DNA from 3 places in the Mesorhizobium sp. M0676 genome. Region 1 is predicted to be linked to each of the others. Evidence: riboswitches for the same ligand, from Rfam matches in the RefSeq annotation. Region 1 holds a riboswitch; each other region holds the start of a gene.

Region 1 (10,541 bases):
GGCGCGAGCGGTGCTGCGCGATGCGCTCGCGCATTTCGCCGTCATAGGCTTGCGCGGTGGCGATATAAGCCCATGGCGGCGGCAACGCCGTCGCCAAACTTTCGGCATGCACGCTCTTGCCGGAGCGCGCACCGCCGATGATGAAGGTCAAACTGCGATCAGGCAAAGGTGTCGCGCAGGCTGGTCGCGGTGCCGGTGAAGCGCGCGCGCACTATGCCGACAACCGCGCCGAGCACCACCCAGAACACCAGATTGGTCAGCGTCACCGCCACCACGAACTGATGATGCAGGCCCTCCGGGATCGGCGTTACAAAACTGTCAGGCTGCGGCGCGCCGACAATATGCGGGGCGACGATCAGGACGACGGCGAGCACGGTCAGGGGCGCCGACGTGCGGAAGGTGATAAGGGCAAGACCGATCGCCGTTGCCATCACCGTTGCCCACCACCAGATCTGGCGCTGCATGAGATCGGCCGCCGGCATTGCCGGCAGTTCCGGCGGCAGGCCGAGTCCCGGCGCCAGCGTGAAAACGGCAAAGCCGGCCAGACCCCAGAACACGCCCTGGCGCCAGCTGCCGATGCCACCGGCGAACTCGGAAACCGCCACCAGGACCACCGCGAAGCCGATGCCGGTGACGATATTGGCGACGACACTGAAGGCGAAGCGCTCGAAGCCGTCGGCCGGCGCCCAGCCTTCGTCCTCCGCCGGCGCGGCTGCTTCAGCCGGTGTTGCGCTGCTCACCGCATTTTCCGCCGGCGCGGCGGTGCTCATGGCATTGGTGTCCGTAGCGTTGGCGGCGGGCACCGCGGCATGCTGATGCTCGTGGCCGCCACCAGCCTTTTCGTAGACCTCCGCCTTGAGGATCAGCGGCACGGTGGCGTAGGCCTGCATGCAGGCGAGAGCGACACCGGCCACGAGCCCTGCGATCGCCGCGATGAACACGACGTTGCGAAACAGGTTCATGATGTCAGATCCTCGTCAGTGGCAGGGAAACGCCATCGAATGGCGATAGTCGTGCGCCGCATTGTGGACCGCATCGATGTGCGAGAAACCGACAACGCCGACGACGAAAATCCCCAGAAACGCGCTAAGCACGAGCTGCATGAAGCGCGACTGCGAGGAGACGGAAGCGCCGAGGGAGACGGAAGCGGAATTCATATCTTGTCCTTTCGCCCTCCACCCGAGGGCATCGAAGTCAGTTCCCTGTCGCCGGCAGGTCTCCTGGCTCGCGGATCAGCGCCCTTCCCCACCTTCCCGAAGAAAAAATCCCCAGTGGCTTGGAGAGGACTACCGCACACAGTTGCGGGGGCAGCCACGGCATTGGGCAACAAGTCAGCCCTCACCGCATTCCCTCTTGGTCCCTAACGGAACCGACGACATGCATGACTATAGGCTGAAACGGCCGCATCCGGCAAACCAAATTCCGCCGGCCAACAGCGCGAATGCGCCATGCGGCGTTACGGGTTCAACGCGGTGATCCGTTCGGCAACCAGCCGCTGCAGCCGCCACAGATGGCGATCATGAATGCCGCGCTCTTCAAGGTTTTTCACCGTGTTGTAGAGATAGTCGGCGCCCGACCCCCAGTGCCCGCAGGACGTGGCCAGCCTTTCGACGACCTTGCCCTCGTCGAGCGGGCCGGAATAGGTCAGGCCGTTGCGGTTGATGACGAAGGCCAATGCCCTGAGCGGTCCGGCCTCGCTTGCAAGCTTCAGCATGCGCGGCCGGTAGCTTGTCGGCTTCAGCGTGATTTCGCGCCGGAAAAGCCGGCCCAACTGCCCGCGCCGGTTACTGTCGGTCAGCCGGAAGGCGACGCCCTTGCATTGTCCGCCACGGTCCAGCGCCATCATCAAGCCGGGGCTGTCCTTGGTGCCGCGCCAGCGCGTCATGTTCATGCAAAAGGACCGATGCCAGCCGCGCGCCAAGGCAACGCGGTCCTCGACATAATCTATTTCCGGTTTCCAGATCAGCGATCCATAGCCGAACAGCCATAGCGGTTCGCTGTCCGGGAGTTCGACCTGCAATTCATCCAGCAGCGCGTCATAGTCGGCTTCATCGAGATGCATCGCGTCCGGATCCGGCCCGGGGTCCCTGATCTCGCGCCAGCAGCGCGCGACCAGCTCCGGCGTAAGCGACATCTGTCGTGCGGCCACTTTCCGAATCCCCCCAATTTCCGAATGTCCCATGTCCACGACATGATTATGCGCCGCGCCTGCAACCGGCAATGCGGCACTCTGATTGACAAACGATTTGCCGGGGTGTCGGCTGACGCTTCATAGGAAGCCAGCCATGCATCCCAGCCCGAGCGAGCGCGACCCCTATAACGGCCTGAGCCGGGCCGAACCGACGCTACCGTCGTCGGCCTATTGGGATAGCGAGGCTTACCAGCGCGATCTCGACGCCATCTGGCACAAAAGCTGGCTGCTCGTCTGCCGCGAGGCCGACCTCGCCCAGCCGCTGGCGTTCAGGACATTCCGCGTCGGCACGCAGGAAATCGTCATTCTGCGGGACGAGACCGGCGAGTTGCGCGCCTTCCACAACACCTGCCGGCATCGCGGCTCGCAGCTTTGCCAGGAAAGCGAGGGCCGGCTGAAAGCGCGGCTCATCACTTGCCCTTACCATGCCTGGTCCTACTCGCTGCGCGGCGATCTCGTGCGCGTTCCCTCGAAATCGCTGCCAGATGGTTTCGACAAGGCAGATCATCCGCTCTACCGGGTGGCGCTGTCGGTGTGGCGCGGCTTTGTCTTTGTGAACCTTCAGCAGGCTGCGGCCGGCTCCGCCGGGACCTCCTTCGATCCCGCATCCGGCGACCTCGCCAACTGGCCGCTGGAACCGCTGGTATCAGGGCATGTCCTGCGCAAGGTGATGAACTGCAACTGGAAGATCTTCTGGGAGAACTTCAACGAGTGCCTGCATTGCCCGGGCGTCCACAAGGACCTGTCTCGGCTGGTGCCGATATACGGCCGCGGCCTGATGAGCCGGCACGACGACCCCGACTGGGTCCGCCATGCCGACAATGACGCGCCGGAGTTTTCGGGTGGCCTGCGCGCCGGCGCCGAGACCTGGTCGCGCGACGGACATGCCCATGGCCCGGTCTTACCGGGCCTGACGCCAGCCGAGCGTGCGGCCGGACAGACCTATGCCACCAGCCTGCCCTCGATGTTCATCGTCGGCCATGTCGATTATGTCAGGACGGTGCGACTGATGCCGCTCGGTCCCGAACAGACCGAACTCACCGCCGAATGGCTGTTCGCGCCCGAGGCGCTCGCCGAGACCGACATCGACAATGTCGTCGCCTTCGGTACCCAGGTGCTGGAGGAGGATGCCGCGATCTGCGAGGTCAACAGAAAGGCCTGCGCTCGATGCGTCACGCGGCCGGCGTGCTGATGCCGGAGGAGTATGATCTGCATCGCTTCCACAAGTGGGTGCGCGAGCGGCATGCGGCCTCCTGATCAAAGCGACTTCGGCAGATAGCGCCAGGTGATAAAGCCGCAAACCGCGGCCAGAATGCCCAGCGTCACGAACACCGAGCCGAGGCCGAAAAACGCCAGCACCACCGAATAGACCAGCGGCGGCGTCAGCTCGGAAAAGTCGAGATAGGTGCGGTAGACCGCGGCCATCTGCGCCCGCTCATAGGACCGCACCGAGCGCATGAAGGCGGTCGAGCCCAGTGCATCGAGCGCGATGGTGAAGAAGGCGCCGCAGAGCAGGAAAAAGCCCGTAAGCAGCGGCGCGGTAGTGCCGACCGCGCCCGCCGCAAGCAGCGTCGCCGACATCGCGAAATAGGCGAAGGTCATGGTGCGCCGGCCGCCGAAGCGTTTTCCAGCCTTGCCCCAGAAGATCGCCATGAACAACAGCGCATTGCCGGCCGAAACCAGCAGGCCGCCGGCAAGCTCGCCCTCGCCGGTAATCACCATGAACAGCGGCCCATAGACGAAGAACGTCGTCCAGAAGCAGGAGCGGCCGAAGGCGATCAGCCAGGCCAGCCTGAGCCTGGGTTGTGCTACGAAGCGGCCGATATTGGCCAGCGGATTGGCCGGCCGCGTCTTGCCAGGCCGGATCGACTGGTTGTCGCCCAGCCTGTAGGTCCAGAACAGCGCCAGCAAGGCCAACGCAAACACCGCCACCGCGCCATGCGCGGCATAGATGCCGTAGCGTGTGTAGAGGAAGATGCCGAGTGTCGGCCCGCCGGTCCAGGCAAGCATCGACCACGCCATGCGCAGCGATTCGGCCTGCATGAAATCGGTCTTGCGGATGTGATCCATGATGTAGAGGTTGAGCGTGATCGACAGCGCGCTCGCCCCCATGACGCGGCACAGCATGCCTGCCAGTTGCCCGGCAAGCGTGTGGGTGACGAAGAACAGCGAGCCCATCGCCAGCAGGCAGGCGCCGGCGGTATAGACCCAGCGCCGGGCAAACCTGCGGATCAGCATCGGCATGAACAAGGTCACCGACAGGCCGAGCAGCGCCACGATGGTGTATAGGATCGAGACGATCTGCTCGTTGTGCAGAATCTCATAGGCCTGGATCGGGATGACGCTCGATACCGTGGCGCGGGCGAAGGATTCGACCGCATAGAGCGAGGCAAAGGTGCGGGCATCCGCCGGACGCAGGGCCGGAAGCCAGATCGGATGGCGCACATGGGTGGACATTTGATCCCCAAATCAGACTCGCAGCCCAAATCTGCGCTGGCGCTTCCTCCGCCGGTAACAGGAAACCGACCCCTTCCCGGCAAAAAGCGAATTCGGCCAAAGGCTTTCCGGCTCTGGCCTAAAGCGCCGCCCGATGCAGCCGCACGGCGCGACCCGGAGCGTAGGGGGCGGCCTTCTTTTGTCCGGTGCAACCGTGATAGTCGTCTTTGGGGCTGAATCAGATCGCGAGACCATGAGCATCCATACCGCACCCTCTGGAGATCAACTGAAGCGAGATCAACCGAAGCGTATCGTCGCCATCGATGTCGTACGCGGTATCGCGCTGATCGCCATGGCGAGCTACCACTTCACCTGGGATCTCGAAAATTTCCACTACACCGACCCCGGCCTCACCGCCGTCGGCTGGTGGAAGATCTATGCGCGCTGCATCGCCTCGACCTTCCTGTTCCTGGTCGGCGTCAGCCTGTTTCTCGCTCATGGCAGGCAGATCCGCTGGACCGGCTTCTGGAAACGTTTTGCCATGGTCGCCGTCGCGGCCGCCGCCATATCGGCGGTCACGTACTTCATCACGCCGGACAGCTTCATCTTCTTCGGCATCCTGCATCAGATCGCGCTGGCCAGCCTGCTCGGCCTTTTGTTCTTGCGGCTGCCGTACTTGCTGACGCTTGTCGTGGCGGCGGTGGTGATCGCCGGGCCGATCTATTTCCGATCCGAAGCCTTCGATCATCCGGCGCTGTGGTGGGTCGGCCTGTCGGCGATCAACCCGCGCTCCAACGATTACGTGCCGCTGTTTCCCTGGTTCGGCGCCGTGCTTCTCGGCATCGCCGCGGCAAAGTTTGCGTCCACCACCGGCCTGCTGGCGCGGCTGGCCACGCTGGCATCGGGAAGCTGGACCAGGCCGCTCACCTTCATCGGCCGCCACAGCCTGGCTTTCTACCTGATCCACCAGCCGCTGCTGTTCGGGTGCGTCTGGCTGTTCTCGCAGATCGCGCCGGCGCCGGTCGAGACACGGGAAGTGGTCTTCCTCAAGGAATGCCAGGTATCCTGCGAACAGCAGCGCGACACGGAGTTCTGCACCAGCTATTGTGTGTGCATGCTGGACACGCTGCAAAGCGAAGCGGCATTCGACCGGCTTTACAATGGTGACCAGACCCCGGAGTTCAAAGCGCATCTCGGTGAACTCGCCGGCATCTGCACCGCCAGGACGGAGGAGAGTCCGATGACGCAGGGAGGGCAACAATGACTGACAAGCTGGCAAAACCCCGGCTGGCAAAACCCGATCTATCGAGACCACGGCTGATCCCGTGGCCGCCGGTGATCTACATCGCCGCCATCGCCATCAGCATCGTGCTCGGCCTGTTCTATCCGCTGCCCTGGATCGGCGACCTCTTGGGCGACCTTTTGTTTGCCGCCGGCTTTGTGGTGCTGTTTGCCGTTGCAGCCCTCTGGTTCACCGCTATCCGCACCATGATCCGGGCCAAAACGACGATGAACCCCAATGGCGTGCCGGAGCATCTGGTGACGTCTGGCCCGTTCGGCGTCACGCGCAACCCGATGTATCTGGCCAACACGCTGCTTTTGATCGGCGTTGCCTTCGTCTCGGGGATCGTATGGTTCCTGCCGCTGGCTTTGATCGCGGCATTTGCAACGCAGAAGGTCGCCATCGAGAGCGAGGAGAAGGTGCTGTTCGCCAAATTCGGCAAGAAGTACCGCGACTATGCGAAGCGGGTCAGGCGCTGGATTTGAGGCGGGTGTGATCGCTGGCAGGGTTCGCATGCCTTGGCGACTAGCCGAAACGCCCATCTCTTCGTCATCCACGGGCGAAGCAAGAAGCGTAGCGGCGCAGCGCAGACCCGAGGATCCATGCCGCGACGTACAGCAGTTGCCACGGTCCAGAATTCTGCACCGCTGCACTCCACGGCCAATGTCACGGAATGGATTCTAGGGTCTCCGCGACGGAGCTTCGCTCCTGCTCCGCCCTAGAATGACGAAGTTCTGTAGCGATCGCCGCTCAACGCGCGATGAGTCCGCTCAGGTATTAACCCCCAGCTCCACCAGCCGCTCAACACATGACTCCTCGGCCTGGTCGAGCTCCGCCAGCGTCTCCTCGAGATCGCGGCGCTTCTGCCTGAGATCCTCGCGCTTCTCCTCGATGCGCTTGATCATCAGCTTGAGTTGACCGACCTCGCCTGGCGGTTCCTTGTACATCTGGATGATTTCGCGGATCTCGTTGATCGAGAAGCCGAGCCTTTTCCCGCGCATGATCTGGCGGATCAGATGCCGGTCCGACGGACGAAACAGCCTTGTGCGGCCCCGCCGCACGGGTTGCACCAGCCCCTCATCCTCGTAGAAGCGCAGCGTCCGCGTCGACACGTCGAATTCGCGGGTCAGTTCGGTGATCGAATAATATTCCCGCATCTTTGCTCCAAATGTCGGAACATCGGAAAACGCCCGGTCGCCCGGGATTTCCAACGCATTCCGATCAACCCCGTTCCAAGCCGGACTCGGCATGGAACCCCGCGCAAGCCTCGCACCACATTTACGTAAAAGTCAATTGAACCCGCAACGCCTCTTTCTCAAGGGATAGCGAACCACCAGGTGGCCAGCCCGAGGAAGGCAAAGAAGCCAACGACGTCGGTGACCGTAGTGACGAAAACCGCCGACGCCACCGCCGGGTCGATCTTGAACCGGTCGAGCAATAGCGGGATCAGGATACCGGCAAGGGCTGCCACGAACATGTTGATGATCATCGCCGCCGCTATGATGCCGCCCAGATTGGCATCGCGGAACCAGACGGCCGCGACGATGCCGATCAGCACGGCGAAGATGATGCCGTTGATGGAACCCACGCCCATTTCGCGGCGGATGATGCGGCCGGCATTGTAGATGTCGAGATCCCTGGTCGCCAGCGCGCGCACCGTGACGGTCATGGTCTGCGAACCGGCATTGCCGCCCATGCCGGCCACGATCGGCATCAGCACGGCCAGTGCTACAATATGCTCGATGGTGCGGTCGAACAGGCCGATCACCGAAGCCGCCAGGAACGCCGTCAACAGGTTGACCAGCAGCCAGGGAACGCGCGAGCGCGAGGTCGAAAGAATGCTGTCGGACAACTCTTCGTCGCCGACGCCGCCCATGCGCAGCAGATCTTCCTCGGCCTCCTGCTGGATGACGTCGACGACGTCGTCGATGGTGAGCACGCCGACCAGCCGCTCGTTCTCGTCGACGACGGCGGCGGACAGAAGATCGTATTGCTCGAAGTCCCGCGCCGCCTCTTCCTGGTCCATGGTGGCCGGAATGGCGTGCCTCGTCTCGTGCATCACGTCTCCGACCTTGGTCGTGCGCTTGGTGCGCAGGATCTGGTCGAGGTCGATGGCGCCGAGCAACTTGAAGCTTGGATCGATGACGAAGATCTGGCTGAAGCGCTCGGGCAGGTTCTTGTCTTCGCGCATGTAGTCGATGGTCTGGCCTATGGTCCAGAACGGCGGCACAGCGACAAATTCGGTCTGCATGCGGCGACCGGCGGTCTCTTCCGGGTAGTCGAGCGAGCGGCGCAGCCTAATCCGCTCGGTGAACGGCAGCTGCGACAGGATCTCGTCCTGGTCTTCCTTTTCAAGGTCTTCGAGAATGTAGACCGCGTCGTCGGAATCGAGGTCCTGCATGCCCTGGGCAATTTGCTCATTGGGCATATTGTCGACGATATCGCGGCGGATCGCCTCGTCGACCTCGGTCAGCGACGAGAAGTCGAAGTCGGCGCCGAGCAGTTCGACAAGGGCGCGACGCTGTTCGGGGTGCAGGGCCTCCAGCAGATCGCCAAGTTCCGACTGGTGCAGGTCGTCGACTTCGCGCTTCAGCGTCAGCGTATCGCGATCGGCGATCGCCGCGCCGATCTGGGCGAGGAATGATGACAGAACGGCGCCGTCCTCGCCATAGATGTCGGCGTGGGCATCGTCAGCGGCTTTGGCGCCGGTCGTGTGGTCGTCCTGGCGTTCCACCAGCGGCTCCCGCCATGGGAATTTCGGAAAAGGTGCCTGTCAGGTCTAGCGCGCAACGCACGGGAATATCAAACGAAATGCGCCCCGCCCTGCATATGGGCGAGAGTGATTTCATCAGGATATGACGCCGCCCAGGATTCAGGCGGCGCGACAGCACATGTCGCTGGGGAAAGAGCACCCGAGCACGGTTGGGGCAGAATTGTCATGATGCAGGTCCTGCCATCTGCCGGACCCGCCCAGGCCAGAACCAGAACAGCCGGAAGCCCTTGAAGATCAAGTCACAGACGCAGAAGGCAATCGAGGAACGGCGCGTGCGCGTGGTCGTCGCCGAACGCAATCCGCTCGTCATATCGGCGCTGCGCGACATGCTGGACTGCGACGGGCGCTTCGAGCTCAGGGCCTGCGTGCAAAGCGGCAGGCATTTTCTTGAGTTGGCAGCGGAAGGCGAATTCGACGTCGCAATCATCGGGTGGAAGCTTGCCGACATGGACGGCGCCGATGTGCTGGCCGAGGTTCACAGCCGCAAGCTCGGCGTGCGCATCGCGGTGTTTTCCAACGACCACGACATCGGCATCCTGAAGCAGTGCGTGCGGCTCGGCGCCCAGGGCTACTGCTTCCAGTTCGACGATCCGGCGATCATCTTCGAGACCATCCTGGCCGTCGCGCATGGCCGCATCTGCATCCCCTACATCGACATCAACAAGGTCAACGACACACCCTTGTCACTGCTCACCGTGCGCGAGCGCGAGTTGCTGGCGGTGCTGTCCGACGGCTGGACCAATCTGCAGATCGCGACGCGCACCGGGATTTCGGAGAACACGGTGAAATACCACCTAAAGAATCTCTACGACAAGCTCGACGTCCGCAACCGGGCGATGGCAGTCGCGCTCTACGCGCGGGAGAGGCGTACCCAGAAGCAGCCGTTGGGGTAGGCGAGCGACTGGCCGCGGGTAGGTCACCCGGGTAGGCAACCCCCACCCGCGCGCGGCAAGATGTTACCCCTTGAGGTGTTGTTGCCATTAGCCGTCGAGACGAAACTCCCCTCACCGCTTTGCTGGATCAGGAGGAGTTCGCGACATGGCCGGTTTCATCCATCTTTTCATTCCCGGACCGACCAACATTCCCGAACAGGTCCGGCAGGCGATGAACCTGCCTATGGAGGACATGCGCGCCGCGTCCTTCCCGGATCTCACGCTACCGCTGTTCGAAGACATCAAGACGGTGTTCAAGAACGAGACCGGCCGCGTCTTCATCTATCCCTCCTCCGGCACCGGCGCCTGGGAAGCGGCGATGACCAATGTGCTCAGCCCCGGTGACCGCGTGCTGATGTCGCGCTTCGGCCAGTTCTCGCATCTGTGGGTCGACATGGCCGAACGGCTCGGCTTCGAGGTCGATGTCATCGACTGCGAATGGGGAACCGGCGTGCCGCTCGAGCTCTATGCGGAGCGGCTCAGGGCCGACAAGGCGCACCGCATCAAGGCAATCTTCTGCACGCAAAACGAGACCGCGACCGGCGTTACCAGCCACGTCGCCGGCTGCCGCGCCGCGCTCGATGACGCCAACCACCCTGCTTTGCTCTTCGTCGACGGCGTCTCGTCGATCGGCTCGATCGACTTTCGCCAGGAGGAATGGGGCGTCGATTGCGCGGTCAGCGGCTCGCAGAAGGGTTTCATGCTGCCCGCCGGCCTCGGTTTCCTCTCCGTCAGCAAGAAGGCGCTGGTGGCCTCGCGGAGCGCCACCCACCGCCGCTGTTTCTTCTCCTTCGAAGATATGATCCGCGCCAACGACGCCGGCTATTTCCCCTATACGCCGGCTACGCAGCTGCTGCGCGGCCTGCGCGCCTCGCTCGACCTGATCGCCGAGGAAGGGCTGGAAAACATCTTCGCCCGCCACCATCG
Region 2 (10,541 bases), on a different contig from region 1:
TCGCCAGTGACGAACGCTTCGCGGCGTAGTTCGGCGCCACCATGGGATAATCCACCGGCAGGCCCCATTTGGCCCGATATTCACCCGGCGTCAGCCCATAGTGGGTCGACAGATGGCGCTTTAAAGATTTGAATTTCTTCCCGTCTTCAAGGGAGATGATGTAGTCCGGTGTCACCGACTTCCTGATCGGGACTGCAGGCGTAAGGGCAACCGGCTCTTGTGCAGAGATACCTCCGGCCGTCGCTCTCAGAGCCGCATGCACTTGGCCGATGAGGGCAGGGAGATCCCCCACCGGGATCGGATTGTTGGACACGTAGGCCGACACGACATCGGCGGCAAGCTCAATGAGGGTGTCGACGTTTTTTCCGGCTTCTTCTGTCATGAAACTCTCCAGGCGGTGAAACATAGTCAGCGAAGCGTCGCTTCATAGGGCCGGTTGCCGCTGAAAGCAACAATGTCTCTGACTGCGTTATTGCCAATGCTCGTCCAGAAGCGACATCGATGCGCCATATTTCGCGGCGTGACCGCTGAGCCACTCGTTGTTGGCGACCCTGCCGAGGTGCGTGGCGCGTGCCGCTCTAACTTAGCGCCGAAGTCGCTAGTAGCCTCGAGGCTAAGCGCGCTGTTTTTGTCTCGCTTTGCTTCTTTGGACTGTGAAATCGAGCGATAGTGGTCGGTTGATGGTGGGCTTCAGGGACGATGGAACAAACGTTCATTGGCAATGGCCAAAGTGATGTAAGTTCATCGCCGGTGAGCCGCTCTTGCAAAGGGGCTGGGAACCGCCGCTGATAAACCTAGGACATCAATGTATTTCGAGGCGTTTCTTAGCCGGTCCTGGAGAGGCGGCAATGGCTGCGGATGACACCTGTTCCACGATATCAAACAGCGCGGCGACCGGCAGCTTCTCGAATCTGGAGCGGCTTCTCGCAAGTTGGCGCCGCGCCGAGAGGCCGGGCAAGGACAGTGAGCCGCCTGCATCAATCATACGCATCAACCAGCCAGCGACGCGTCCTCATACAGAATGCCGCGACCGGCCGTGTGATCTCGCCGGTAGTCGCCGAGGCCCTCTGCATGAAGCCTCCGTATGTGCTGACGATCAACCAGGCCAGAAAGGTCGACGTCCTGAAGCAGGGATGACATGAGTTTGCCACTATGCGCAGGCTTGCCTTGCCCCTCCGCGGCATTTTGCGGGGCCTGTGAGTTGGGCAAGCTCGGCACTTCGATCGACTTGGCGTCACCCGGCTCATCGCCATCACGCGTTTCGGTCTGGTCCTACGCCGTGACGTTGACTCCGTTCGCGATGCCATTGAACTGCCGTGGAGAACGGCCGAGGCGGAAGGGCTGATCAACCGCCTGAAGACGATCAAACGTACCATTAGGCAGCGCCGGCTGCGAACTCCTTAGGCACGCATGCTGCCACTCAGCCGGCCTAATCACCACACGAAGCGAGGAAGAACCTGGTCAAGTGCAAAGCGACAATTGCCTCGACAGCAGGTCCCTGAAGGTTTATGCTGCCCGATGTTACCGCAATCCTGAATGGCGATTGAGTACCTTCACGAGTGAAGGGAGTGGAACTGCTTTGTCGGCCAAATTGTTGACGGAACGCCCGGCGCCCATTGTTGCTACATGTCTAGATTCTTGGGGCGTTTTGGATGATGCAATCCACCACCTCACTCCAAAGGGCAGTGGAATCTGGAACAATGTCGCTTTTGTACGCACGACATCCTTCGTGCCCGATTGGCATATTGTCTTTAACTCTGCTTCTCTTTTTGGGCTCCCTGTTGATATCGAGGCGAGCCCCAACAGGACAATTTTTGCAATCGGCGAACCGCCGACGAAAGCTCATCGTGCATTTCATGAAGGGCAGGGGAAAAATACTATCGTCCTGACGTCTGACGCAGAGCTGGTTGCTCGGCAGAATGCAGCTCGCCGATTCGTTTTGTCTCCACCGATCACTCGGTCTTGGTCTGTAAACAAGACATATGACCAACTTCTGGTCAGCGAAGTCATGGATAAGCCACTTCGGCTATCATGGATTACCAGTAACATCGCCCTGCTTAAAGGACATCGGTATCGGCTGGCGTTTCTGGAACGGCTAAGAAAGGAGCTCGATTTTGACCTGTTCGGCCGAGGTTTTCGGCTGATTGGAGATAAATGGAACGCACTCGCACCTTATCGCTACAGTATAGCGTTCGAGAATACTCGTGCTGATTACTATTTTACAGAGAAGCTTATGGACTGCTTCGTCGCTGAAACAATGCCGATCTATTACGGCAGCCCGGCAATCACGAGGTTCTTCCCTTCGGACTCTATGGTTCTGATTGACCCAGAGGACAAGAACGTAATCCAAAAAATTCAAGAAATTATCAACTCAGACCTCTGGAAGGAACGTCGCGGCGCAATAAGAGAGGCGAAGCGGCTAGTCCTCGAGAAATACAATACGTTTGCCTATCTCGCGGGCTTCATCGAAAGCGTTCAGGATAAACCCTTACCGCCAGAAATTATACACATCGAATCGCCTGAAGTTGATTTTTCGATAGACGAATGAAGTACTCCAACGCTCGCTCCGCGTGCCCGGCGGTTGGTGGTCTCACGAGATCGGTGCGGAACGCCCGGCGGAGAATGCCTGCTGCGCAAACGGGCCGGCACGGGCGCACAAGGTCATGCGCCCCCGGCTGCCGCTAATCAGACGAACTGGGGAAGGCCAGGAACGGAATTGAGGACCTCGTCCACGAGTTCGTCGCCGGCATGTTCCTTGGCGCAGGCGATCGTCTCGTTGGCGAGGGCGGCGATCTTTGCCATGCTGAGACCCTCACTCATCAATTGCTGCCCGAGCCCCATAAGGCCGCCACCCTCTGGGTCGTCGCCATGATACTTCGCTACTAATTCCGAAGCTCCCGGAATGGCCTCGATCATGCGCGCGCCGGGACCGTCGGCCGCGTGGCTCCGCAGGAAACCCAGCATTAACCCAACGGCCTTCTCTGCGACAGCCGGGCCGATGCCGGCACCAGTGGCGATGCGCGGTAAGATTTCTTCCATCCAGGATCTCTCTCTCTTTGATTAGGTTTACAAGGGGCCGGTCCGGCGCCCCGCGCCTCTGGCCGAACCACAATTGAACTCCACAAAATAGGCCAGCGGAGGTGCTATTGCGCCTAAAACCGCCTCTGTCAACGCAAGCTGCGTCGGACGTGCGTGTTTCCCAAACCGAAGATCATTCCAATTCACTTCATTACGCACTGGCAACCGCACAGTTTGCGGTGGCTCGCTTATGAGCCAATGCCGCGCGCCCGTCAAATGATGACGACAACATGGTCATCGCCTAGGATCTGTGGATCAAGGTGTGAGGCAGTTGCAGCGGGTGGACCTGCTCAAGCGCCGCGCCATCCTCGCGTGATGGGATGTTCGTAGAAGCGGAGCTATATGCCGGTGTGACGATCGATGAAGGCAGAACGGCTATTCCGCTACGACCTCCATACTGTCGCATAGACCGTCGCTGCTTAGGTATTGAAACCGCCATCGCTGGTGACATCACAATGTGTAGTCGGCGGGTGTCGACAAGGCCGATTCACGCAATCAGCAGGTCAGGAGGAACGAAAGAACCCTGACGTTTCAGAAGCTCACTTTTCGCAAGGCGTGCAGCGCACATCGTGCAAGAGATTGCCAGTCTTGCGGATGCTGTCGACTTTCTCAACCTTGGCTGGAAGATCGCAGTGACCGAATCTACGAAGCCGCCCTCAGGGCGTGCTTTGATGCATAAAACCGGTTGCCAACCAGGGATACTCCTCCTCCCTGAAGTCCAATCGAGAAGAGCGATCGCTTCCAAGAGGGTCCCAGCTCAGCTGCGAAAACAGGTGTGAGACCCCGTCCTCTCCCTCAAGCTGATCTAGCTCAGGGCGTTCATGAGCCGTAGATCGCATAATGGCTGCGTGGACGACGCAGGAAGACCAATTATGAAAATCCTATTCAGTACGATGGCTGTCACCTTGCTGGCACCCACCGCCTTTGCTGCGGATTCGATCCCCACCGACCTCAGAGATACGGCATTGGCCACCTTCACGGCTTTGCCATCCACCACGCCGACAGTCGCCAACAACCCGATCACCCCGGAAAAGATCGCTCTCGGCAAGGCACTGTTCTTCGATCCACGCGTCTCGGCGTCAGGCGTCTTGTCGTGCAATTCATGCCACAACCTGGCCACCGGCGGCGACGACAATCACGAAACCTCGATTGGCCATGGTTGGCAGAAGGGACAGCGCAACGCGCCGACTGTACTGAACGCTGTCTTCAACATCGCCCAGTTCTGGGATGGTCGTGCCGAAGACCTGAAGGCTCAGGCGAAGGGACCGGTCCAAGCCGGGATCGAAATGGCCAATACACCGGGCCAACTCATCGCCACTCTCAAGTCCATGCCGCAATATGTCGAGTGGTTCGATGCAGCTTTTCCGGCTGAAGCCGATCGGGTCACCTTCGACAACTTCGCCAAGGCGATCGAAGCCTTCGAGGCGACACTCGTCACACCTGCCCCGTTCGACAGCTTCCTGAATGGTGATGAGGTTGCCATGACTTCCGAACAGAAACAGGGCCTGGTGCTTTTCATGGACAAAGGCTGCTCGTCCTGCCATGCCGGCATCAACGTTGGTGGGCAAGCCTATTACCCATTCGGCCTCATGGAACGGCCCAGCGCCGAAGTCCTGCCGGACAAAGACAAGGGCCGATTTGAGGTCACCAATGCAGCCGACGATTCCTATGTCTTCCGCGTGGCGCCGCTGCGCAACGTTGCACTCACCGCGCCATACTTTCATTCGGGCAAGGTTTGGGATCTGAAACAGGCCGTCGCCATTATGGGGACCACCCAGCTCGGCGTAGTACTGGCGGACGAAGAAGTTGACCTGCTTGTTGCCTTCCTCAACTCGCTGACCGGAGAGGCACCTGACGTCGCCTATCCCATCTTACCCTCAGAAACGGCGACAACGCCCCGGCCTGTAACGCAGATCTCAGGAAAATAAGGGCCAACTGGCTGCGGACTCGCAATCGAAAATGATTGGCGATTTTTACTTGGCGACACGAATTGCGACGTCCATCTCCGAATTGGCGGGACGCTAGCGATACCCGAAACCTGCCACCTCGCCCGTAGTCTGCGCGATCAACTGGGGGCGGACAGACGCAGCACCATATATTGTCGCTGCCTGAGCGAACGCGCCAAGCAGTCTACTTTGAGAAACGACGCGTGTCCGATTTGTTCGAGGCGCGGGGCCTGTATGTCCCCAAGGAACCGATATTATAGCGTAGTGCCACATTTATATTTCTGCGGGATTAAGACACGTGCCGTAGGGAAATTGCACATTTGCGCCGAGTGGCTCATTTCCAAGAGTGTGATCGGTTTGGCATATTCCCGGCCGACATCCGCCAGCCGGCAACTCCCCACACGGTGAGGAAGAGAAGCCTCACGCCTGCACTTTCTGCCGGAGCGCGCGTGCTGCAGCGACCATGTTAATGAGGGCAGGGCGGACCTCCTCCCATTTGCGTGTTTTGAGGCCACAGTCCGGGTTTATCCACAGTTGGCCGTCGGACAGTCGCTCGCGGGCAAGCATGACTAAGTCCGAAATCTCGCCGACTTCCGGGACGCGTGGTGAGTGAATATCATAGACGCCAGGACCGATTTCGTTCGGATATTTGGAGCTCGTGAAGGCGTCCAACAGTTCCATCTTCGAGCGCGACGTCTCAATCGAAATGACATCCGCATCCATTCCAGCGATCGCGTGAATGATCTCGTTGAACTCCGAATAGCACATGTGGGTATGAATTTGAGTCGCGTCCTTTACACCCGTTGAAGCGATCCGGAAACATTCGACAGCCCAGTCGAGATAGACTTTCCAGTCAGATTGGCGCAGTGGCAATCCTTCGCGAAACGCGGCCTCATCGATCTGGACCATCCTTGCGCCGGATCTTTCGAGATCCGTCACTTCGTCGCGGATGGCGAGCGCGATCTGGCGGCAGGCTTCGGAGCGGGGTACGTCGTCGCGAACAAAAGACCAGTTGAGAATGGTGACTGGGCCTGTGAGCATTCCCTTCACGGGCTTTTCCGTAAGCGACTGGGCGAATTGCCACCAGCGCACTGTCATCGGATTGCGCCTCGATACGTCGCCGAAAATGATGGGGGGACGCACGTAGCGCGACCCATAGCTTTGTACCCAGGCATGCTGGGTGAGCGCGAAGCCGGACAACTGCTCGCCGAAATGCTGTACCATGTCGTTTCGCTCGAACTCACCATGCACCAGCACGTCCAGCCCGATCTCTTCCTGCCAGCGAATTGCAGCCTCGATCTCCTTCTTCAGGAACGTCTCATAGTCGACATAGCTCAGCTGGCCCTTCGCATGAGCGGCCCGCGCCTTGCGTACCTGCGGCGTCTGCGGGAAGGACCCGATGGTCGTCGTCGGGAACGGCGGCAGCCCGAGTGAGCCGGCCTGGACTCTGGAGCGCTCGCCAAAAGCGCTCTCTCGTCGCTTCGCGCTGTCCTCAATGCTAGCGATCCGCCCCTGAACAAGCGGGTCATGGATCCTCGTGGATGTCACGCGCGTGGCGGCAGCCTCGGCAGACGCTTTCAACGCGCCTGCCACCGCATCCCTGCCTTGGGACAGGGCCCGGGCCAGCAAGACCAGCTCGTCGGTCTTCTGGGCCGCGAAGGCGAGCCACGACCTGATGTCCGCGTCGAGTTCCGTCTCCATGCGCAGATCAATCGGCACATGCAGCATCGAGCAAGAAGGCGCGATCTCGACGCGGTCCAAGGGCCAGCCGGCGACGATCGGTTTGATGCGGTCGAGAATGGCGGGCAGGTTCGCACGCCAGACGTTGCGGCCATCGATCAAGCCAACCGAGAGCACCAGATCCTTCGGAGCGAGCCGAGCCACCGTTTCCAGCTGCTCGGGAGCGCGCACGAGATCAATATGCAGGCCGGCCAGGGGCAGAGAAATCGCGGTTTCGAGATTGTCTCCCAGCGACCCGAAATACGTAGCCAGCATGATCTTCAGCTCGGGCGCGGCTTTCGACAGCTGGCCATAGGCGAATTCGAACGCAGCTCGTTCGTTCGGGTTCAGATCGAGGACAAGCGCTGGCTCATCGATCTGCACCCAGTCGGCTCCCGACAGCTTCAGCCTCTCCAGAAGCTGCTCGTAAACCGGCAGCAGCCGCGGTAGGAGCGCGATGGGACCGAACCCCTCGGCAGGCGATTTCGCCAGCTTGAGGAAGGTGATGGGTCCAAGGATGACTGGGCGTGTGTGAATGCCGAGAGCTTTAGCCTCGAGGAAGTAATCGACCGGCTTCGATGACGAGAGGGCGAACGTCTGATCATCATCGAGTTCCGGCACAATGTAGTGGTAGTTGGTGTCAAACCACTTGGTCATTTCCATCGCGGTTACACCAGGTCCATGAGCCTCCACCTGGTAACCAGCGTGTCCACAATCCTCCGTCTGACCCTGGTTGCCGCGCGCCATTGCGAAGTAGATGTCAAGTGGGACCTCGCCGCTATTCCAGCCGTAACGGGATGGAACGGCCCCGACCATGGCTGCGGTGTCGAGCACATGGTCGTAAAGCGAGAAGTCGTTCGACGGGATTTTCGACACGCCGCGATCGCGCTGCTCTTCCCAGCTAGCGGCACGGAGCGCCTTCGACGTCGTGAGAAGGTCGCCAGCGGACGATGTTCCGGACCAGTAGCTTTCAAGCGCGAATTTCAGTTCTCGCCGACGACCGAAGCGCGGCACGCCGAGCGTTGCTACAGGAATTTGCTGAGAGACAGTCATGTCATACCCCGATGATTGGGGCGTCGGTGACAAGGAAGGCGCTAGCAGGCCGGCATCAACGCCGGGTTGCAGCGGCCACCGAGACACCCCGCCCGTGGACGTAATTCGCGTGGCAGGTCTCCTGGCTCGCGGGGTCATAGCCTCTACCCGTCTTCCTGAGGGTATTCGCCTCAGTGACGTGACTGGGGTTGGCTCGCCGCTAACAGTTGCGGGGGCAGCGCCGGCATCGCACCGGCTTCCCTCTTAGCTCCGCTGCGGCAGCGCCGCACGCGAGAACCACGACACGCAGACAATCACAGCAGTTCGCTCTTTTGTCAATGACGCATAACGAAATGTTTATGTCGCTATGTGATCGCGCTTTTACGCCTTTGTCTAGCATTGTGAAATATTCAGTCTGCTGCCCGCATTCGGCATCGTGGGACGTGATCGCAAGTCAAGTCCGACGGACGCCGCGAGTTCTCCGTTACCTCAGGAACCTTACTGGCCTTCCCCAAGCTGAGCTTCTGGAAAATGCTGGTGACGATCTGGATGACGGTGAATGCCGTCATGGCAAGCACGCCTTGCACCGCTCCTCCAGCGAGCTTCACGGCAGCAGCATGGGTCAGTTCTCCGAAGCGAGTGGCTGTCGCTATCAGCGAGCTTTGACACAGTTCCGCCACTGCGGTCATCGCGTCAGTAGGGCGGCTGGTTAGTTGCCGGCGCATCTACAGCAACCCAGCCCCTTCCGCCTCGCGGCGCAAATTCTGCCTTGGCCTTGGGCCGATCTGCTGGATCACCAGGCCGGCCGCCAGCGAGCCAAGGTCGCCGCAGGTCTTGAGGTTGCGGCCCTGCGTGTAGCCATGCAGGAAACCGGCGGCGTAGAGGTCGCCGGCGCCGGTGGTGTCGACCAACTCCTTGATGGCGGTCGCCTCGATGACCACGGTCTCGTCGCCGCGCACGATCACCGAGCCTTTTGCGGAACGGGTGACGGCGGCAATCTTGCAGTCCTTGCGGATCTGAGCCAGCGCCTCGTCGAAGGATTTTGTCTGGTAGAGCGACTTGATCTCGTGGCTGTTGGCAAAGACGATGTCGACAGTGCCCGAGCGCATCAGCTCGAGGAACTCGTCCCGGTAGCGGTCGACGCAGAACGAATCCGACAACGTCATCGACACTTCGCGTCCGGCCTCGTGTGCGAGCTTCGCCGTCTGCCGGATCGCCTCCTTGGCGCGCGGCGGATCCCACAAATAGCCCTCGAAATAGGTAACCTTGGCGCCGGATGCCTTGTCGGCCTCGACATCCTCAGGGCCAAGCTCGACGCAGGCGCCGAGATAGGTGTTCATCGAGCGCTCGCCGTCGGGCGTGACGAAGATCATAGAGCGCGCCGTCGGCGGCTCGCCCTTGAGCGGCCTGGTGTCGAAGGCGACACCCTGTGCATGGATATCGTGCGCATAGATTTCGCCCAGCGCATCGTTGGAGACCTTGCCGAAGAAGGCGGCGCGTCCGCCGAAGCTGGCTACGCCGGCCGCCGTGTTGCCGGCACTGCCGCCGGAGGCCTCGATCGCCGGGCCCATGCGGCTGTAGAGCAGTTCGGCGCGGCGCGTGTCGATCAGGTTCATCGCGCCCTTGATGATGCCGTTGATCTCGAGGAATGCCTCGTCGCACTGGGCGATGATGTCGACAATGGCATTGCCGATGCAAAGCACGTCATAATCCGGCATCAATGTCTCCGCCAAAAAACCCGAGCCGGCTTCTCGCCACGCCTGCCAGGCGCGGGTCTGCCCGGTGGAAATGGGCTTTCCGCTTGCCAATCCGTTCGCCGGCGGCTCTCACGGGGCGGCGAGTCCTGCCTCGCGACGCAATTCGTCCGCCCTGTCTGTCTTCTCCCAGGTGAAATCAGGCTCTTCACGGCCGAAATGGCCATAGGTCGCTGTATTGCGATATATAGGGCGTAAGAGATCAAGCATCTTGATAATGCCTTTCGGTCTGAGATCGAACAACTCAAGAATGAGGCGCTCGATCCTGCTTTCCTCAACCCTGGCTGTCCCGAACGTGTTGACCATGACGGAAACCGGACTGGCCACGCCGATTGCGTAAGCAAGCTGCACCTCGCACACGTCCGCAAGTCCGCTAGCGACGATGTTCTTTGCGACATAGCGGGCTGCATAGGCAGCCGAGCGGTCAACCTTGGACGGGTCCTTGCCCGAGAAGGCGCCGCCGCCATGACGACCCATCCCGCCATAGGAATCGACGATGATCTTGCGTCCAGTGAGACCGCAGTCGCCACGCGGCCCGCCGACTACGAACCGCCCCGTCGGATTGACCAGAATTCTGATGCCTTCCGTCTCCAGGTGGGTCGGCAGGACAGGCTTTATGATTTCCTCAATGACGCCCTCGCGGACAGTCTCTTGCGAGACCTGCTCGTCATGTTGCGTCGACACGACGATGGTATCCAGGGCGACCGGGCGCAACCCCTCATAGCGCACTGAGACTTGGGATTTCATGTCAGGACGCAACCAGCCAAGCTGTTGTGCCTTCCGGACATACGCCTGCCGTTTCGTCAAGCGATGAGCGAGCTGGATCGGCAAAGGCATCAGGGTATCGGTTTCGCGGCATGCGTAGCCGAACATGAGGCCCTGATCTCCCGCTCCCTGCTGGAGGTCTTGCCCTCTTCCCTCGTCAACGCCTTGGCTGATGTCGGGCGACTGCTCGGTGAGGGCATGAACGACGGAGCAACGCCGGCCGTCAAAGCCGACGGCCTCGTCGTCG
Region 3 (10,541 bases), on a different contig from region 1:
ATGGTGCGTCACCGGACCTTGCGCAAATCGGCGGTGCCGGTGGCGCTGATGTTTTCGGTGCGGGTCTGGGACGAGGTGATCTGCCGCGACGAGCTGATCGGTCTCGGTGACCGCCGCGACGGGTTCGAGCTGGTGCTGACGCTGACGCGCGAGGCCGTACGGCGCCCGTCCGCCTATTCGAGGCGCATCGACACGGCAATGGTTATGCAGGCGCTCACGCGGCTGCCGCGGCCGCCGGCGCTCGCCTTCGTCTGCGGGTCGAACGCCTTCGTCTCGGCGGCTGCCCGGGCGCTGATCGACGCCGGCATATCAGCGGAAATCATCCGCACCGAGCGCTATGGCGTCTGAGAGGGCCACAGTGGTTCAATGTTTCATGGAAACAGCGACCCGCTCTCAGGCGGGTGAAAACCTTGCCGACAGCAATTGGAACGGCAGCGCGCCATAGGCGGCGACTTCGGCCTCATTGTCCCAGTTGCGGAACTGGCGCGATGGCCGTGCCTCGATCACCAGAGGCCGGCCGGTGTCGTCCACCGTTACCTTGCCGCGAAAGCGCAGCACACGTCCGCCGCCGGCGCGGCTGATCACCATCGAACGCAGGCGGGCGACATGGCCGCCGCCGGCATTGATTTCCATCTCAATGCGGCGCCGGATTGGTGGAACGACGATCCTGACGGTGACGTCCAGCACCATCGCTCCAGTCCTGTCCGGACGCGGCAGGGGCTGGGAAAGTGCAAACGGCGCCGACGTCGCTCTTGCCTTGCGCAATGTCGGCCTGCCGCGCCAGACGGCGGGCGTCGGCTGCTGCAGGCGGCCCTTTTTGCGTTTGAGGCGCAACTGCTTGGCAAAGCCGCGCGACAGCCAAACGAGGCCGCCGAAATCGGTGCGCGGCTTGGCCTGCAGCACCGAGGACCAGCGCGACAGGCCGGCGCGGTCGGCCAACTCAATCGTCTTTGCAAGTTCAGCCTCCGGCACCGCAATGCCGATCTCCAGGCAGAGATAGGAGAGCGCCACCGCCGCGGCTACGGCCAGGTGGCGCCTGGCGACGATGTCGGCGAACACGCCCCAGTCGACTGCGCCACTCTCGATGGCGACCGCACAGTCGACCAGCCAGTCGCTGTGGGTGTGGGCATCGAGGCCGCCATGTGCGATGGCAAGCGCCATGCGGTCGGCCGGAGAGGGAACAAGCACGCGGACGCCATTGAAGTCGGCTGACAGCGCCCGCTGCCAGATCGCCAGATCATCTTTCGCGCTTTGCTGCGACCCGTCATAAGCGAGCTGGTGCAGGTCGATGTCGCCGAAACTGCCCTTGAAGAAATTCATCGAACGCAAGGACGCCAGCCTGGTGCGCAGATATTGCGGACTGACGCCGGTGGCGATCTGCCAGTCGCGTTCGCTAAGCACATCGAAGGCGGCAATCATGTCCTGCGGGCGCACCAGTATGTCGATGTCATGCGCCACCCGGCCGCGCTGCGCCGACGCGTTGACGGCGATGCGGCTGGCGCCTTTGATAAGCATCACCGCGCAGCCGGCGTCGATCATGGCCTGTAGCGCCGGCTCGGCCTCGCGCGCAGCCAGTCGCGATTTGGTCCACAGCATCTTTTGCAGGCCGACAAGACGTGGATAGGCAGGATGCCCAGCGAGCTTGCGGCCGAACTTGTCGGAGATCGCGGCCAGCAGCCGATGCTCTCGGAAGGCAGCATGGTCGATGTCGTTCTCGTCGAGCCAGCGCGCCGCGTAACGCCCTGCCGCTTCTTCATCGGGCAGCAATGCGGCCTTCAGCAGCTGGTCGAGGCCGCCAGTGGGCCATGACCAACCATAGTCCGGAAACCGGCGGCCGATACGGCGCATGGCATTGGCCATCAGTGGGCGCTCGCCTTTTTCGCTGCTCGCCTTTGCATGGCCAGCCTTACGACTTCGACATAACCGCGGTCGCGCACGGGGTCGCGTCCATAGGACATGCTGCCGGGCCGGATGCGGCGCAAGGTCAGGACATCGTCGAGCATGGCAAGCGCAAAGCCCGCCTCACGGGCACGGGCGATCCAGTCGACCATGTCGCCGCGACCGCCTTGCGGGTCGATGATCGGACCGACGGCCTCGGCTACGTCCCGGCGGATCATCATCGTGGTACGCGACCAGCCCGCCACCGCCACGTCCTGTTGCACATCGGGCTTGTCATCGCGAAACGTCCGCCAGTGGGCAAAGACGCCTGCCGTCGCCGGAAACCGCTCGAAATGCTCCAGCTGCCTTTCGATCTTGGTCGGCAGCCACAGATCGTCCGCATCGAGCGTGGCGACGAAGGGCGTCGCCAGCGCGGCGATGCCCCTGGTGGTGGCGCTGCCTGGTCCGGCATTGTCCTGGCGCAACACCCGCACCGGCATGCCCAGCGCATTGACCACCGCGACCGTATCGTCGGTCGAGCCGTCATCGACGACAATTATGGCGTCGGGCTGGACCGTCTGGGCCGCGACCGATCGCAGCGTCTCGGCGATGGTGGCGGTCGCGTTGAAGGCCGGAATGACGACGCCGTAGCTGGCCATCACAGGAAACGCCAATTCGCAAGTTCCTTGAAATCGAAGATGCCGTCGACAGGGTGCAAGGAGCGGTCGGCCTCGCGCCGTTTCATCGACTTGTAGACGGCGCGCATGAATTCGCGGAAAGGAACATCGGCCTGCCTGGTCATGTTGCCGGGATGGCGCCGGTAATAGAGCGCAACAGTGTCGGGCATCGTGAATTTCGGCCCGCTTTCGAAAGTGCGCAGCAGATAGTCGGTGTCCTCGGCCTGGTGGAAATCCTCGTCGAAGCTGCCGATGCGTTCGACCAACCGCCGGACGAAGATAGCGGGAGACAGGTGAATGCCGCGAACCGTCACCGAGTGGCTGTCGGCTGTCGGCTCCAGCGTATCGTCATCTATGTCGTCGACCAGCGTCATGCGCGAATAGGTGAGCTCGAGGGTGGGGTCTGCGTCGAAACAGGCCAGATCCGCCTTGAAGCGGCCCGGCGGGGAAATGTCGTCCGAATCGAGAAACGATACCAGCCTGGTCTGCGGCAGCAATTGCCGCAAGCCCGCGTTGCGCGCCCGCGTCACCCCGGCATTCTCCTGCTGGAAAAGGCGAATGCACGGCGCCTCCGCGATCAGCGAGCGCACGACCGCCGCCGAACTGTCGGTCGAACCGTCGTCGATAACGATGATGTCGAGATCGGCGGCATCGCGCTGCCTCAGCAGCGAGCGCAGCGCCGAGCCGACATGGCGTTCGCGGTTGTAGACCGGCATGATCACGCTCAGCTTCACGCACGCATTCCAGGCTGTGATCTGTTCATTCTTTCACCACTCTGCCGGACGCTTGATCTCGAAAAGCCCCTCGACCGGGCGCCGCGACGGATCGGCCTTGCGCCGCCGCAAGGATTTCTGAATCACACGCAGATATTCGCGCACCGCCACATCCCTTTGCTTGGTCAAATTGCCGGGGTGGCGCCGGTAGTATACCGCGACGGTGTCGGGAAAAATGTGCTTTGGGCTGGTTTCGAAAATGCGCAGCAGATAGTCAGCGTCTTCGCCCTGCCGGAACTCCTCGTCGAAAGCACCTGTACGGTCGATGAGTGCCCTGCGGAATATCCCGGCGCTAAGGCTGACGCCACGCACGGTGGGACCTGCGCCGCCCCGTGCCGGCTGCAGGGTTTCGTCGTCCATGAGATCGACGCGCGTCATCAGCGAGTAGGTCAGCTCGAGCGCAGGGTCGGCCGCGAACAGGGGTAGGCCAGCCTTGAATCGTCCAGCCGGCGAGACGTCGTCCGAATCCAGGAACGACACCAGTTCGGTTTGCGGCAGCAACTGCTTCAGCCCTGTGTTGCGCGCGTTGGCCACGCCCTGGTTGGCCTGCTGGAACAGGCGGATGCACGATGCTTCCCGCATGATGGCGCGGACGGCTTCAACGGAGCTGTCCGTCGAGCCGTCGTCGACAACGATGATATCGAGATCGGCATCGTCGCGTTGCCTGAGCAGGGACCGCAACGTCGAAACGACATAGATCTCCCGATTGTAGACCGGCACGATGACGCTCAACTTCATGCAGCGCCCCGAAGGACGAAATCCGCAATCGTGCCGGCGATCTCGCGCGGCTCGGTCCCCAGCGACAGCCGGTAGCATGGCAGATCGCGGGTAAGCTCGCTGAAAAAGCGAAAGCCCGCTTCCCGCTCCCCCGGCATCTGCACGATTCCTGACGGCGCCAAGGCGATCATGGCATCCTTGCGCGATATGGGCATGACCGAGCTTCTCGCACCTCCCCTGATATGGGGCACTATCAAAGCAATAATGTCCAGACTTGCAGGAGTTGGTCGAGGCGCGACCTCGTTGATGTGAAAGGCATGCTTGCCTTGCCAGTTCAGCGGTTGGTACGAATTTAGCCGACCCTCCAGCTTCAGCCGCTTGAAGCCCTCCGGATCCTGCTTGAGCGTGGCAAACAGCGGATAGGCCGTCACCCCCTCGGTCCGGTCGATCAGCACATAGTCGTCGCCGACGCTATCGAGCCCATTGAGCAGGCCGGCGACGACCGTTCCCGATTTGCCGGCACCGCCGGAGCCCGCCAGCAGGACGCCCTTGCCATCGATGCCCAGCGTGCCGGCATGGGTGAGCCGCATGCCGCGCGCCGCATATTCCCAATGCAGGAAGGCGCGCAGCGGCGCCCCTTGTTCCCATGGCGGAAAGGCGTCGGCCGACATCATCAGCTGCGCCCCGACATGGCGTTGCGGATCATGGAACTGCCAAAAGTCGAGGTCATGATAGTAGCTGCCGCGCAATCCGGCCTCTTCCAGCCGGTTGGCAAAGGCATGATGGTTGTAATCGCCTCGGCCCCAGGTGGCCGGGGCGGGGACGCCATCGATGGCCGGGTGGGCGACGAAAATGCGGCAGCCGTCAGATGCAGACGGATTTTCCGGGGCCGGTATGAAGGCATGGCTCATGGCTTCCGCCAGCGTGCCATGGTCGAGGTGGACACTCAGGTCCAGTCCCGGCAACCGCACGCTGGCGGTAACGGGATAGAAGGCGGCGGCGCTTTCCGCGGCCGCCAGCACATGGCGGGCATAATCCGGCAGGGTTTGCAGCGTGATCAAAGGCATGTGTTCGTTGTTCCAGCGTCCAGAATTGCGCCGGGTCGCCTGATGCATGTCGCTCGGGGTGGCCCCGGTTTTGAGACGACGACATGCATAAAATCAAAGATCTAAACCGCGTCGCCTGAGTCCGTTCAAACGCGACGCGCTTTAGGGAAACGATTATGCCTGTTTCACCGCCGGCCAGCCGAGAGGTTCCTCGACCTCATGGATCGGGTCGACAATGATGAGATCGGCAAGGTCGTCGTGGACATCGACCTTGAGCGGCTCATTGCTGGCAGCAAGCGCAGACGACAGCTCGCCCGAAAGCGGTTGTGCCGGTGTTTCGGCTGGCGCAAGCAACCCGAAATCGAGCAGTCGGGCAACGAAGCTTTCGAGGTCGGCCAGGCTTATTTTTGCGGCGGCCGCGGCAGCTCCGACCAGCGCTTCAGTGGCGACGCCGGACGACAAAGCCTGCCAGACCCGGCTGCCGGAATCGGAAAAGCCGAAATACTTACCGTTCGAAAGATCGAGAACGACGGCTTCGCCATCGAATGATTCGAAAACGATGTCCTTGCTTGCGACCGCGTAGACCCGCTGTTGCATCGCTCTGTCCCCCGTTCCATGCGCCCATGAAGGGATGCGCCGGTTTCACGGTCTGCCAGCCCTTCCTAAGTGCGTCTAAATCACTCGGCCTATGCTTGGCAAGACAAAGACCCGCGAACACCGCCTGCGTCGGCGACCGTTGCGGCGAAGTCGACCGGCTCAAGCCTCGATTTCGAGCGCCGACAATGGTTTCGAGCAGCAGGCAAGGATAAAACCGTCATCGATCTCGTGGTCGAGGATGCCGCCATTGTGGCTCATCTCGACTTCGCCGGAGACCTTCTTCACCTTGCAGGTGCCGCACAGGCCGAACTCGCAGGCGGCGGGAATCCGCACGCCCGAGCTGCGCGCTGTCTGCAGCACGGTCTGGCCGGCGACGCAGCCGGCGTCGACCTCCGAAAGCGAGAAGCGGATCGGCGTCACGGCTTCGACAGGTGCAGCGATGCCGTCCTCGACCGGGGAGGCAAACGGCGCCGGAATTTCCTCCACCACAGGCGCGGCAAAGCTCTCCTGATGGTATTTCGTCATGTCGAAGCCGGCGGCATCCAGCATGCCGCGCACGGCGCGCATGAACGGATCGGGACCGCAGCAGAAGATTTCGCGCTCGCGGAAATCCGGAGCCAGCAAGGGCAGCCGGATCGCATCGATGCGGCCCATATGGCCGTACCAGCCTTCGCGGCTGGAACGTTCCTCGATCATGAAGCCGAGCGACAGGCCGGGCATATGGCCGCCGAGCAGTTCGAGTTCCTTGCGGAAGATGATCTCTTCGGCACGCCGCGCGCAGTTGACGAAACCGACATCGGTCCATGGCGCGCAGTCGTTCAGCCAGCGCAGCATCGACATCATCGGCGTCACGCCGGAGCCAGCCGAGATGAACAGGTATTTGGCCGCCGGGTGGCTGTGCAACGAGAAGTCGCCGGCCGGTCCGTAGGCCTTGACGTGCGAGCCGGGTGCCAGATGGTCGAACATCCAGCGCGTGCCGATGCTGCCGGCCTGCGCCTTGACCGTCACCGCGATCGAAAACGGCCGCGACGGCGACGACGACAGCGTATAGGTGCGCATCAGCGGCCCGTCCGGTGTCGGCAGTTCCAGCGTCAGGAACTGGCCCGGCTTGTAGCGGAACCAGGTCTGGTTGTCGGAGCGGAAGGTGAAGGTCTTGACGTCAGGCGCCTCGTCGCTGACGCCGATCACTTCCAGCACCTGCAGCCTATCGTTCCACGGCGCCATCTGGTCGAGATGGCGATAGAGCCCAAGATCCGTCATCGCATTCATCCTCTGGTCCCTCTTCGCCTGCTCCAGCTCACGCGACGCTGCGCAGCGCCGGCCGGCCGCCTTCGGCAAGGCGCGGGCCGATGAAGGCCGCGTACCATTCGACGAACTGGATCACGCCGCCCTCATGCAGCTCCGAATAGGGGCCGGGCTCATAGGCCGGGGACAGGATGCCGAAGGCGTTCTCCTCGACGATGCGGCGGTCCTGGTCGTTGGTCTCGGTCCAGACATGGGTCAGTTCTTCAAGGTTGTAGTCGACGCCCTCGACCGCATCCTTGTGCACCAGCCACTTGGTCGTCACCGCGGTTTCGGTGGCGCTGATCGGCAGCACCCGGAAGGTGACCGCATGGTCGATCAGGATGTGGTTCCAGGTCGTCGGATAGTGATAGTGCATTAAGGTGCCGATGCGGTCGGCGGCAACAGTGTCGGACAGGTTCTTCGTCACCGCGCGCTTTCCCGACATCGTGTAGCTGACGGCATCGCGCAGCAGCGGCGCGCGGGTGGCGCGGTATTGCCCGGCCGGATCGATGCGGAACTTGCTCGGCAGGCCCGCCGCCTCGCATTTCGCCCAGTGCGCCAGCATCTCCGGATCGCTGTCGGCGCCCTGCACGCCGGTCACCGTCGGCGCTTCGGGGAATGTCTTGCAGAGCTCCGGATGATTGCCGGCGCAGTGATAGCATTCGCGGTTGTTTTCCCAGACCAGCTTCCAGTTGCCCTTCTCGATGATGGTGCTCTCGAAGGCGACCTTGGCTTCATTCAGCCGGTGCGGCTTGAGGTAGGGCTCTATCATGGCGCGCATCGGCGCAAAGTCGGCAGGTTCTTTTGCCAGGCAGATGAAGATGTAGCCGCCGACGCTCTCGCAGGCGACGGGCTTCAGGCCGAACTGGCTCTTGTCGAAGCCTTCGGCCATCTGGCGGGCAAACAGCAGCCGGCCGTCAAGCTCGTAGGTCCACTGGTGATAGGGGCAGACAAGCTTTGCCGCCATGCCCTTCTCAGTGTTGCAGACACGGCTGCCGCGATGGCGGCAGGAATTGTGAAAGGCGTTGATGTTGCCCTTCTGGTCGCGGACCAGCACCACCGGATAATCGCCGATCTGCACGGTGATATAGCTGCCGGGCTTCGGCAGTTCGCAATCATGGCCGATGAACAGCCAGTCGCGATACCAGATGAGCTCCATGTCGAGCTTGAAATAGTCCGGGTCGGTGTAGAAGGGCTGTTCCAGCGAAAAGCCTTGCTTGCGGCCGTTCAGGAGCCTCAGCATGTCGTTGCGCGTATCCATAGTTCTGTCCTCGTGGTTAAGGACTGAACTTGGTGGTGATGGAGGAAGGATCGGACGCAGGCCGGCGCGGCGCCGGACATGCACTATCCACCTCTTGACCGCCCACCGCGATCAGTCGAGTCTAGGCATCTCGGGCTGGTTTCCGGGCTCTGGAGTTGTCCTTGCGGACCATCGCGACACCTTCCCAGGCTGCTGCCCAGTGGTCTCCCGTTGCGACTTCAACTCCACCACCGTTGCGGGGGCAGCGCCGGATTCTGACCGGCTTCCCAATTCTCCGCTGCGTCGTCACGAAGCGGCACCTGAGATGCGATCATCTAATCACGGCAGCGATCGCGACGTCGGAATGAAAGCGACATCATATCCATGCGGCGCGACACGCGCGGCATACGCCCCGCCGACCACCGAAGGGCTGAGATCCTGTCTTGCGGCGCTATCATCGCCGTTTCGAATCGCTGCGGATCCAGTTCCGATCGGGGGCAAAAAGGGCTCAACGGTATCGAGAAGTTACTATTAGCAATCTCTAATCGAACCGAACGGTTCGTTTCTGTTGACAATGCGTGCAGGACGGTGTGAACGACGGTCCGGAAACCGACACCGGAGCGAACCACTCGGTTCGACATAAGCAACTGAAAACAATACAGTAAACAGCCATGAAGGAACTTCCTGGCACAATTTCAAGGTGCAGGACCGTGGTCCACACGGAACAACTTCGTGATTGGAAACCAGCCTATGGCTTTCCCACATCGGGGCTGTCCGAACGACGCGAATTCCTCCCAAGACACGCCGCTAAACGGACAGTCAAACTGGAGTACTAAAAATGAAAAAGATCATCCTCACTGCCGCAGCCGTTTTGGCGATCACCGGCAGCGCCTTCGCCGGTAGCGACAATTACGGTTCCAATGGTGCGAACCAGCCAGCCGTCTCGGTGGACAGCTCGTATACGGCTTCCATTCAGAAGCCGGCGCACGCTGACAAGCAGCCTGTCGTTCAGGGCGCCGACCGCGACCTCTACGGCAATCGCTGATCCCGACCAAAAGAAGGGCAGCTATCCCGCCCTTCTTGGGATCTCAAAAAATTCAGGAGTGTTTGAAATGAAAAAGATCATCCTTGCTGCCGCCGCCGTTTTGGCCATCTCCGGCAGCGCTTTCGCCGGCAGCGACAACTACGGTTCGAACGGCGCCAACCAGCCTGCGATTACGTCGACCGATAGTGGCCATACGGCTTCGGTTGAGAAGTCGGCTCCAGCCGAGCAGGCGCCTGCCCACGGTGCCGACCGTAACCTTTTCGGCCGCTAAAAGCCGGTTTCCAGCACGTGGCGGGCTTATCCGCTGCAGCTGGCGGCATCAGAAAAATTCAGGAGACTAAAATGAAGAAGATCGTTCTTGCCACCGCAGCCGTTCTGGCTGTTTCGAGCGCTGCCTTTGCCGGCAGCGACAATTATGGCTCCAATGGCGCCAACCAGCCGGCCGCTGCCGTCGACACCACCCGCACTTCGTCGACCGGCACCAACTCGGCGGTCTACAAGCTGCTGAACTCGTCGAACGACCAACAGAAGTTCGTTCCTCAGAGCAGCGACAGGGATCGGTTCGGCAACAACTAACAGCCGAAGCTTAAAAAAAGAGCGGCGGGCCTGGCCCGCCGCTCTTTTTTCATGCCTGTACGACGCAGCTATCTCAAGCCGCCTTCACTTCCACCGGCTTGAGCGAGAAGGAGTGCCCATCGGCGTCGAAGATGTGCAGGTCCCCGGCATCCGCGGTCAGTCGCAGCTTTGCCCCGCGCTTGACCTCGACATTGCCGGGCAGCTTGGTCACCAACGGCAGGTCGGCGCGGCCGATATCGACATAGACAAGCTGCACCTCGCCGAGTTGCTCGACATAGTCCACCACGCCCTCGAAAAGATATTCCGCGCCGGTGGCGGCCGACAGATCCTCCGGCCGCACGCCGAAGCTGACTGCCGCACCCTTTGCTGACGCCGGCGTTGCGATCGGCACCGTTGCCTTGCGGCCGCCGACATGGCTGACGATTGTCGGGTTGCCCGTCCTGTCGATTGTCGCCGGCAGGATGTTCATGGCCGGCGAGCCGATGAACTGGGCAACGAACAGATTGCCGGGCTTCTTGTAGAGGTCCATCGGCGTGCCGACCTGCTCGATATGGCCGTCCTTCAGCACGACGATGCGGTCGGCGAGCGTCATCGCTTCGACCTGATCGTGGGTGACGTAGATCATGGTCGTGGCAGGCATCGATTCCTTGAGCTTGGCGATCTCGATGCGGGTCGCGACGCGCAGCGCCGCGTCGAGATTCGACAGCG

What was found. A riboswitch is a leader RNA that binds a small molecule or an ion and turns the genes downstream of it on or off. The one in region 1 is predicted to bind cobalamin.
Region 2: linked by a shared signal. The riboswitch ahead of metE (5-methyltetrahydropteroyltriglutamate--homocysteine S-methyltransferase) and the one ahead of NKI35_RS21210 (CbtB domain-containing protein) in region 1 are both predicted to bind cobalamin.
Region 3: linked by a shared signal. The riboswitch ahead of NKI35_RS05280 (aromatic ring-hydroxylating oxygenase subunit alpha) and the one ahead of NKI35_RS21210 (CbtB domain-containing protein) in region 1 are both predicted to bind cobalamin.

Annotation. Positions count from the first base shown of each region.
Region 1 is NZ_JAMYPU010000019.1:110,435-120,975, reverse strand. It holds gene cobU (bifunctional adenosylcobinamide kinase/adenosylcobinamide-phosphate guanylyltransferase) at 1-166, opposite strand, end outside; gene NKI35_RS21215 (CbtA family protein) at 159-962, opposite strand; gene NKI35_RS21210 (CbtB domain-containing protein) at 978-1,157, opposite strand; cobalamin riboswitch at 1,194-1,389, opposite strand; gene NKI35_RS21205 (gamma-glutamylcyclotransferase) at 1,457-2,149, opposite strand; gene NKI35_RS21200 (aromatic ring-hydroxylating oxygenase subunit alpha) at 2,286-3,383, shown strand; gene NKI35_RS21195 (MFS transporter) at 3,449-4,648, opposite strand; gene NKI35_RS21190 (acetyltransferase domain-containing protein) at 4,881-5,891, shown strand; gene NKI35_RS21185 (methyltransferase family protein) at 5,888-6,394, shown strand; gene NKI35_RS21180 (MerR family transcriptional regulator) at 6,680-7,066, opposite strand; gene mgtE (magnesium transporter) at 7,225-8,643, opposite strand; gene NKI35_RS21170 (LuxR C-terminal-related transcriptional regulator) at 8,910-9,575, shown strand; gene NKI35_RS21165 (aminotransferase class V-fold PLP-dependent enzyme) at 9,721-10,541, shown strand, end outside.
Region 2 is NZ_JAMYPU010000039.1:2,834-13,374, forward strand. It holds gene NKI35_RS28230 (Ros/MucR family transcriptional regulator) at 1-382, opposite strand, end outside; gene NKI35_RS28235 (glycosyltransferase family 10 domain-containing protein) at 1,466-2,548, shown strand; gene NKI35_RS28240 (hypothetical protein) at 2,686-3,039, opposite strand; gene NKI35_RS28245 (cytochrome-c peroxidase) at 3,951-5,006, shown strand; gene metE (5-methyltetrahydropteroyltriglutamate--homocysteine S-methyltransferase) at 5,445-7,796, opposite strand; cobalamin riboswitch at 7,891-8,092, opposite strand; gene NKI35_RS28255 (adenosine kinase) at 8,501-9,493, opposite strand; gene metK (methionine adenosyltransferase) at 9,602-10,541, opposite strand, start outside.
Region 3 is NZ_JAMYPU010000003.1:280,255-290,795, forward strand. It holds gene NKI35_RS05240 (FAD-binding oxidoreductase) at 1-348, shown strand, start outside; gene NKI35_RS05245 (nucleotidyltransferase family protein) at 394-1,860, opposite strand; gene NKI35_RS05250 (glycosyltransferase family 2 protein) at 1,860-2,552, opposite strand; gene NKI35_RS05255 (glycosyltransferase family 2 protein) at 2,537-3,289, opposite strand; gene NKI35_RS05260 (glycosyltransferase family 2 protein) at 3,323-4,066, opposite strand; gene NKI35_RS05265 (hypothetical protein) at 4,063-5,112, opposite strand; gene NKI35_RS05270 (PqqD family protein) at 5,266-5,688, opposite strand; gene NKI35_RS05275 (FAD-binding oxidoreductase) at 5,848-6,948, opposite strand; gene NKI35_RS05280 (aromatic ring-hydroxylating oxygenase subunit alpha) at 6,986-8,233, opposite strand; cobalamin riboswitch at 8,350-8,551, opposite strand; gene NKI35_RS05285 (DUF680 domain-containing protein) at 9,051-9,257, shown strand; gene NKI35_RS05290 (DUF680 domain-containing protein) at 9,325-9,528, shown strand; gene NKI35_RS05295 (DUF680 domain-containing protein) at 9,600-9,833, shown strand; gene NKI35_RS05300 (ABC transporter ATP-binding protein) at 9,907-10,541, opposite strand, start outside.